DNA from 2 places in the Paenibacillus sp. RS8 genome. Region 2 is predicted to be linked to the other one. Evidence: riboswitches for the same ligand, from Rfam matches in the RefSeq annotation. Region 2 holds a riboswitch; the other holds the start of a gene.

Region 1 (4,546 bases), 2.6 Mb from region 2:
GACGAACTCTTGCTGCTCTACCTTAAGAGAGACGTTGTTGAGCACGTTCGTCTCGCGGCGACGATGGGTGAAGGACTTGGAGATGCCGCTTACTTCAAGAGCAGGTGGTGCAGTATGAGCTTCAGGAGAGCTTATGATTTCTGTTGTTCTTTGCTCTATTTGCGTCGCTTGAGACATACAGGCATCTTCCTTTCTATGAGTTACGGCGCGGTTTCCAGCGGACTAACCATTTTTCCAATAATGCGATAATCGCAAAAAGCACAAGACTAAGGAGCACAATAATCACAATAGCGACAAACATCCGATCCGTACGGTAAGCCGATTTTTGCAGAAGCATATAATAGCCGATCCCTTTATCCGCGCCAATCCATTCAGCGACCACGGCTCCCATAACCGCATAGGTAGCAGATATTTTCACACCGGAAAATAGTGCCGGGATAGAAGACGGAAGCTCCAGCTTGGTGAAGATTTGCCACTTGCTTGCGCCAGCCATTTTCATATAATTCATCATGACCTGATCACTTTGAGACAAGCCGCCCATTGCAGCGACAGCTACCGGGAAGAAGCATACCAGTGTAATCAGCACGATTTTGGGCAAAAGACCGAAGCCGAACCAGATGATTAGCAGCGGTCCGAGTGCGATAGAGGGAACATTTTGACTCAGAATAATGAGTGGATAAAAAGCCCGTTTGGCCCAAGGCAAAAGATGCAAAAGTAGAGCAACGATCAAGCCTACACCTGTACCAATGGGGAAACCGATTAATGTGAGCCGAAGCGTAGCCATCGTATGAGCCCAGAGACCTGAGGCATTACTGGTGGATTCGCGAGCAATGTCAGCAGGACTCGGCAGAATCCAGGATTCGATATGGAATAGAGAAACAGATAACTGCCATACGGTTAAAAAGAAGACGACCGCCACAAGGGGCGGCCATATTAGCTTCCAGGTCGATCTCACGGCCGATATTTCTCCGTCAATTTATCCATGCTGATTCCGTTAGGGTTATGGGCGATTTTGATTTGGGAGATCACGCTTGGACTGCCTGCTTCGATCAACGCCTCTTGCATTTGACGCACAACCTCCAGCAGCTCGCTAAGCTCACCTTCCATAGTAGTTTCCAGTGGATTCACCTGATGTTTAACACCGGACTTCTGAATAACTTCAATCGCTTTATCTACGTAGGGGATGGAGTCCTCATTGTTTGGAGTCTTAGGAATTACTTGAATGCTTAATAATGTATTAGCCACAATAATCAATCCTCTCAAATTGTATAGGTAAGTTCAAAAAGCCAACTTTGATAACGATGTAATTCAGGAAGCAGATTCGGCGTCGAATCTTGAACGAACTTGGGAAGTCCGGTACTCACGTAGCACATCACTACGCTCCGTTCCTCCTTCCTCAAGTAACGTTCAACCTTCTTGGTTCTGAAAGTCGACTTTTTGAACTCTCATTGAAATAGGTAAGTTCAAAAAGCCAACTTTGATAACGATGTAATTCAGGAAGCAGATTCGGCGTCGAATCTTGAACGAACTTGGGAAGTCCGGTCTACTCCGCCGGTAAAAAATCATTCGTGAATGCACTAGCTGCATCCAGCGGTTTGTCCAGCAGCTTCAAATCATACATCCAGTCGCCGTAATTCTGCCAGACCTCGGTTTTTTGCTCTCCCCAGCGTGGGGCGTCGTCCTTATATTTCGGGCTAAGCCATTTTTGGCTAGCTAGGACAAGCTCTGCATCAAGGTCAGGCACAGCCTTGGATAATGTAGCGGCAGCCTCTTCTGGATGATCAATCGCATATTGATAGCCCTTGGATGTGGCTTTCAGGAAAGCCTTCACCAAATCTGGATTCTCAGAAATCTGCTTCTCACTCGTGGTCAGCACAGGGGTGTAATAATCGAGCTGAGGCGCATAATCCTTCAAGTAAAGCATATCCAGAGGCTCACCACGCAGTTCGGCTTCAATACCAGTCCAAGCGTAGAAGATCCAAGCGAAATCAATGTCACGTTTGACTGCGGTAAAATAGTCAGCTTCACCAATACTGATTAGCTTCACCTTTTTCACATCGCCACCTACAGGGTCCATGATCGCCTTCATGGCTGCTTCTTCAGCAGGAGAGCCCCAACCGCCGTAGGTTTTACCCTCAAAATCTTTTGGTGATTTAATATTGCGGTCTACTGGAGCGGCGAAACCCGAAGTATTATGCTGAATAATGGCTGCAATCGAGACAAGGGGAACGCCTTGTAGACGGGCTAGAGTCAATCCTTCCTGAGCGCTGATCCCAAAAGCGGCTTCGCCAGAGGTAACCATAGTATCAGAACCCGCTGCGCCAGGTTGAACGATTTCTACATCCAGACCTTCTTCCGCGTAATAACCAAGATCCTTGGCTACGTATAGACCGGTGTGGTTCGTATTCGGTGTCCAATCCAGTGCAACCTTAACTTTGGTAAGCTCTTTCGGAGCATTTGATCCGGTCGCAGCATTCGAATCCGCAGCATTTCCTTTGTTTCCGGCTGTATTCCCATTGTTGCTGCCGCATCCGGCAATCGCAAGAATGAGCATACAGGTGAGGCTAAGCATAAGTGCTTTTTTGAGTTGCATGTCTTCTTCTCTCCTTTAAGGTTGCCAGATCCCGTCATCCAACATGAACCATAAAGTGTAGTATGTACATTTCTTCTACATCTTTTGTGATCTACACAAAAAAAGCGCCCCGAGTGATCGGGACGCTGGCTTGGCGCAAGGTTAGTAAAGGTCACAGGGACCAAAACCAATTGGCGATTCCTACGCTGGCATTATCCAGATCAGGTATAAGGGTCAGTATCTTGTGGGATACAATCTCAGCCGGCCAATTCCAGCACCCCTGGTTCTATGAAGTTAACGGGTATTTCCACGTGAAATATAAGTAAGTATAAGCTTTCATCTATACTTTATGTCTTATATTTCTCGCATACGGTGTATTATAGACGGCTGTTCTCGGAATGTCTAGTAGCACGCGCCTAAATTTTTCGAATCTCTCCGTCCGTTTTCATTAATCCAGATCTTTATGTTTCTTGCGATGACGCCGCTTAAGCTCAGTAACCAGAGCACCTAGCGTAAGGACAACACTGATCATTATCCCGCTCATAATCACGAAAAGAGCAAGAAACTCAAAGGGGGAATAGCTAACCATCTTACTCCATTGAATCTTTCCATCCAGATCGTCAATGACTTGATTCATGCCATAAATCCCACTTACCACCGTAAATACAGTGAGGATCATCAGCAGATTATCCCGGCGCTTCGATTGGAACTTATCTTGATACTGAAACAGGTCAGTCAAGGTTTCTTTTACTTCCTCGAACAGAGCGTCATTCCCGTATACTTTACGCAGCTGAAGAAAAATCTCCCGTCCTTGCGACTGTGAAATCAGCTCCAAGAAATAAAACTTTGCCGAGAATTTATTAATCGAGTAGATTAAATTGTCGATCTCATCATAATCGTGGTTTATGCGTAGTCGGGAATGCATATTTGCCAGCTTTAGCAGAACAATTTTGTGGAAAATATTGAGTAGAAATCCGTAATAATATTGCCCGTACATCTGGTTGGCCAGGCTAACGGCGATCTTTGGTTCAGCTCGGGTCAGACAGCAAAAGGTCTGCTCATTCATCATATAATACGAGTCTGGGCCCCATCGATTATAGGAATGCTCATGACAGTAGTTCGCAATATACGCTGGATCGCTGGCACTGGCATAGGGCTTCCCGTTCAGATCAATTCCATCAAGCTGAGAGGCGCGATAGCGCATATTTATACTAATCTCATCAGAATCTCCTTCACTCTGAAAGCCATAAAAGGCTTGCACCTGCATTCTTTCATCTACGAAAAAGGGAAGGGTCTCGAAATAAGCCCCATTGATATCCGAGTGATCCAGAAAAGGCTCCAGTCCATCCACCAGATTTCGGAAGACAAAATCCTCTACCATCTCATAGGTCTGTTCCCCGCAATGGATATAGGTGTAGTCATCCTGCACGAAGGTATTCTCAAGCGTCCGGAAGCGGTCCGCGAATTCCAGTGCAATACTAAAGGGAATCGAATCCCCCTCAAGCTGGACACGTATCGTCACAAATCCAAGCTGAAAAGGACATATGAATATATCCGTCGAGAGAATTTTAAAAAATATAGACTGCTGAGGAATCTCTAGAATACAGTCCAGATTATTGACTCTGGAAAAGCGGCGGAAAGAGTCTACATCCTTCTTGCGTGGAAAAAGAATATGTGCAGCAAACGGTAAATAGGTGCGCTCCATCCGTTCATGGGAAACACAGTGATCTTCTCCGTAATAGGCATTTTCTAACTCTTTATTATCCAGAAAAAAACGTGTGAAGCCATCATCCTGCAATTGTTGGATAAGCTTCTTAGAATCGCCCTTTTTTATTGAAAAGGGAAAAATAAACTGCATAAGCGCAGTATGTAATAAAGGCTCAGTTGAAAGCTTATCCATTCATCGTCCATCCTTGTGCTCAGAATATGCTTATAGATGACATTACCCTAAAAGGATTAGGTTGATACCATTTT
Region 2 (4,546 bases):
ACTTGATTCGCTGCTACAAGCTTTAGTGCATCATTGGTGTCTGCCGGCATTTGGATCTCTACATCCAGACCTTCCTCTTGGAAATAACCATTTTGCTCAGCTGCATATAAAAATGAGTGAACGGCGTTGGGATACCAATCTAGCATGATTGTCAGCTTGTGCCTTTGTTTGTTTTCGCTATTTGAAGCATTACTTACTTTGGATGTATTTCCGCAGCTGCTTAAGATTAGGACAGAACAGATGAGATATAAGGGTATAAGCCATTTTTTTTGAATGATTAAAGTATTCATCGATTAGATCCTCTTTTCTTTAAAAATAATGCTTCTAGCAGTGCTATCATCAGAAACAGCATTACACCGAGCGCGGACAACAGAAATACTGCGGCGAACATTTCGTCACTTTGCATATTCCCAGCCATTCTTCGGCTAAAGTAACCAAGCCCTTTGCTGCCGCCGAGCCATTCGCCGATGGTTGCTCCAATTACACAGTACACAATGGATAGCTTTAGTCCTGAGAAAAAAGAGGGCAGCGCCAGCGGGATTTGTGTTTTAGCAAGCAGTTGCCAGCGGTTTGCACCAAAGGTTAATAATAGATCCTTATATGCCTGACCACTTGTACGAAGCCCATCATATGTACTAACAACGACTGGAAAAAAAGCAGTTAGAAAAACTACAGCGACTTTGCTCCACAGCGTATATCCGAACCACATAATAAAAATGGGGGATAGCGCAATTAATGGGATCGTCTGACTGATAATAAGGAAAGGATAAATGGCCTTTTCAAGCGGTCGAAATAAGAACATTCCAGTACCCAGCAATGCACCACAGATAACCGAAAGTACAAAACCTACTAATATTTCCTGCAGCGTCGCCAATAAATGCTGTCCGAGTAATTGCCTATGCTCGATCAATGCGATACCTATTGCTGAAGGAGCAGGGAGGATAAAAGCTGGAATCCAGTAAAGACGAACAGCAGATTCCCAGATCGCAACAACGAACAACACTAGTAAAATGAAGGGGCCATAATTGTCTAGTTGTTTTTTAAAAGGTATGGGCTGCATACAGTCTCCGCTCCAACTCTTCCCGCAATGCTATAAAACGGGGTTCATAGTTCATTTTGTAATGTCTTGGCCTCGGCAAATCAACAACGATCTCCTGTAATTCGCTATGTACGCCTCCAGACATTAAATAAATCCGATCGCTTAGTAATAGTGCTTCTTCGAGATCATGGGTGATGAGCATCACTGTTTGATTCAGTTCATCCCAAAGCTCTAACAACCAACGGTGTATCTCACGTTTGGTCATAGCGTCGAGCGCTCCAAACGGTTCATCTAGCAGCATAAGACTGCCACCGCCGCCAGACACTAGCGTGCGAAGAAATGCGACCCGCTGTTTCATACCACCGGATAGCTCATGAGGGTATGCCTTCTCAACATCACCTAAACCGAAGCGTGACAGCAGGTCTCGAATGTGTGAAATTGTCTGTTGTTTAGTGGACCTTGGCTTAATTTCCCAGGGTAAAAGGCAGTTGTCGAGCACCGTTCTCCACGGTAATAGCAAATCCTGCTGTGGCATGTATGCGATCTGACCTAAGCGAGTAGATGCCGCTGGCCGACCCGAATGAATCATTATTTTTCCATGAGTGGGTTCCAGCAAGCCTGCTATGGTTTTGAAAAGCGTACTTTTTCCGCATCCGCTAGCCCCGATAACAGCCACAAACTCACCTTGTTTAATATCCATGGTTAAGTTTGCAAATACAGGGAGCTGTTTAGACTCAGGAAATGAGTAGGCTAAGTCATGAATGGATAGGATTGTCGTGATGATCGAACCTCCTAAAAGTTTTGTATAGCATAGCTACTTGAGGAACTTCGTACAAAACTTGCTTCGGAAGCATATGCCTAAGTTTTGTATAGCATAGCTACTTGAGGAACTCGTACAAAACTTGCTTCGGAAGCATATGCCTAAGTTTTGTAATTGAAAGTAAATAAATAAAGACCCATTCATTTCCGGAGGGAAACAAATGGGTCAAAAAATTCATTCTGCATAGGAACACTAAAAAATGCATGGGATGAAAATTCTGCTCCACTTCCCTCCGCTGGTATGATCCAGATCAGGTTCCAAGGGTCCGAAGCATAAAGCTCCGTCTCAGTCGGCCGACTCCCCTAGTGAAATAACAGGTCCATATTTAATTTGTTTATAAATATACCATAACTTTCTGAGATGTAAAGAGAGGATCTTATGAAGAATTATTATAAGAATGGGCAATATAAGGGTAAAGAGAGGGGATTCTATAATGAAAAAACTCAGTTTAACTATTCTATTGGTGTTAACCGTGGTGTTTGTAGCGGGGTGCGGCAATAATTCGAATACCGATACTTCCAACAACTCTTCAGCTGGAACGAATGGCGGAACTGCTGCAACTGCGAAAAATAGCTTGGAAGCTGTTAAAGCGAGCGGCAAATTACGGATAGGAACCGAAGGAACCTATGCACCCTTTACGTATCACGATGCATCGGGAAAACTGACTGGTTTTGACGTAGAAATTGCTGAGGAAGTAGCAAAGCGTCTCGGTGCTGACCCTGAATTTTCTGAGACACAGTGGGACGGTCTCTTTGCCGGATTGGACGCTAAGCGGTTTGATGTTATTTTTAACGAAGTATCCATTAATGAAGAGCGTAAAGCGAAATATGATTTCTCTGAGCCATACATCGTATCTAAAGCGGTATTGATTGTGAGTGAAAACAATGAGGATATTAAAGCATTTGCGGATCTTAAGGGTAAAAAATCAGGACAATCTCTGACCAGTAATCTATCCGAAATCGCTCGTGAGAACGGCGCTGAAATCGTTGCTGTAGACGGCTTCAATCAAGCGGTGGATTTACTGACCTCAGGCCGCATTGATGCAACGGTAAATGATGGATTGTCTTATCTGGACCTGAAAAAGCAGAAGCCTGATGTGAAAATTAAAGTGGTGGATGAGATTCCTAATGGTTCGGAAAGTGCCGCTGTATTCCTAAAAGGAAACGACGACTTGGTAAAAGCAGTTAGTGATGCAATTATTGAAATGAAGAGCGATGGAACTTATTTAAAGATTTCTGAGAAATACTTTGGTGCTGACGTTTCAAAATAATTCAAGGTTTCAGAAGCTAAACTAGCCTGGAGCTAAAAAGGATGTCTGAAAATGGATGACCGAAAAATACAAATTTTCTTAGATTCACTGCTACCCCTGCTAAAAGCGGGGGTGGCTTTTACCATTCCTTTAGCATTGATATCCTTTGTACTGGGACTGATAATAGCGATTTTGACTGCACTGGCTCGTCTCTCCCCATGGGTACTTCCGATGCTAATCGCTCGTTTTTATGTATGGGTCATTCGCGGAACTCCTTTGTTAGTACAATTATTTATTATTTTCTATGGTTTGCCTGCAGTTGGGATTGTACTAGACCCATTTATAGCCGCGACCATTGGGTTTACACTTAGTGTTGGGGCTTATTCATCTGAAATTGTACGTGCTGCTATCCTGTCGATACATAAAGGTCAGTGGGAAGCGGCCTTCTCCGTTGGGATGACTCGAGCGCAAGCGCTTCGACGCATTATTCTTCCACAAGCTGCCCGTGTCTCTGTACCGCCGTTATCGAATTCCTTTATTAGCTTGGTCAAAGACACTTCTCTGGCAGCGACTATTACTTATACGGAGATGTTCAGAACAGCACAGCAGGTTGCTTCCACCACCTATGAGCCACTGTTGATCTACTGCGAAGCAGGGTTGTTCTACTTACTATTTTGCTCAGTGTTGTCAGCACTGCAAAATTACTTGGAGAAACGACTGAGTCGTTTCTCTGCGAGCTAAAGGAGGGACTATGATGATTGAAATACTTAATTTGCATAAATCCTTCGGTGAGCTGCAGGTATTAAAGGGTCTTGATCTCAGGATGGAACTTGGTAAGGTTCTGGTCATTATAGGTCCATCTGGCTCTGGCAAAACAACGCTTTTACGCTGTTTTAATCTACTTGAAGTCCCTGATCAAGGAAGTTTATCACTCAGCGATATTAAAATTAATTTCTCGGAAAACAAGAAAATCCCGCAGAAGTCCATTTTGGCGTTACGTCAAAAAACAGGCATGGTCTTTCAATCTTATAATCTTTTTCCGCATATGACTGCACTTGGCAATGTGATGGAAGGACAAGTGACTGTCCAGAAACGATCCAAGGATGAAGCACGCGGACGTGCCCTTCAGTTGTTAGGTAAAGTAGGCTTGGCAGATAAAGCGGATGCTTATCCGCACCAACTGTCAGGTGGCCAGCAGCAACGGGTTGCCATCGCTCGTGCTATGGCAGTAGATCCAGAGGTGCTATTATTCGATGAACCCACCTCGGCGCTCGATCCTGAGTTAGTGGGGGAAGTGCTTAAAGTTATTAAACAGTTGGCAGCAGAAGGAATGACAATGGTGATTGTGACTCATGAAATGAAATTTGCTGCCGATGTGGCTGACCGGATCATTCTGATGGATGGAGGCTATATTCTGGAGCAAGGGACTCCGCAAGAA

What was found. Region 2 has a riboswitch for thiamine pyrophosphate ahead of ACDZ28_RS21710 (ABC transporter ATP-binding protein). Riboswitches for the same ligand answer to the same signal wherever they lie in the genome.
Region 1: it holds a riboswitch for thiamine pyrophosphate, as region 2 does, so the genes downstream of both, ACDZ28_RS10300 (ABC transporter substrate-binding protein) here and ACDZ28_RS21710 (ABC transporter ATP-binding protein) in region 2, are expected to answer to the same signal.

What each region holds. Positions count from the first base shown of each region.
Region 1 covers NZ_CP168131.1:2,014,545-2,019,090, forward strand. Annotated here, with positions in the region: gene ACDZ28_RS10285 (ABC transporter ATP-binding protein) at 1-177, opposite strand, end outside; gene ACDZ28_RS10290 (ABC transporter permease) at 194-955, opposite strand; gene ACDZ28_RS10295 (MTH1187 family thiamine-binding protein) at 952-1,245, opposite strand; gene ACDZ28_RS10300 (ABC transporter substrate-binding protein) at 1,544-2,593, opposite strand; TPP riboswitch at 2,754-2,864, opposite strand; gene ACDZ28_RS10305 (hypothetical protein) at 3,021-4,472, opposite strand.
Region 2 covers NZ_CP168131.1:4,598,858-4,603,403, forward strand. Annotated here, with positions in the region: gene ACDZ28_RS21700 (ABC transporter substrate-binding protein) at 1-290, opposite strand, end outside; gene ACDZ28_RS21705 (ABC transporter permease) at 287-1,060, opposite strand; gene ACDZ28_RS21710 (ABC transporter ATP-binding protein) at 1,041-1,739, opposite strand; TPP riboswitch at 2,070-2,173, opposite strand; gene ACDZ28_RS21715 (amino acid ABC transporter substrate-binding protein) at 2,293-3,129, shown strand; gene ACDZ28_RS21720 (amino acid ABC transporter permease) at 3,181-3,849, shown strand; gene ACDZ28_RS21725 (amino acid ABC transporter ATP-binding protein) at 3,863-4,546, shown strand, end outside.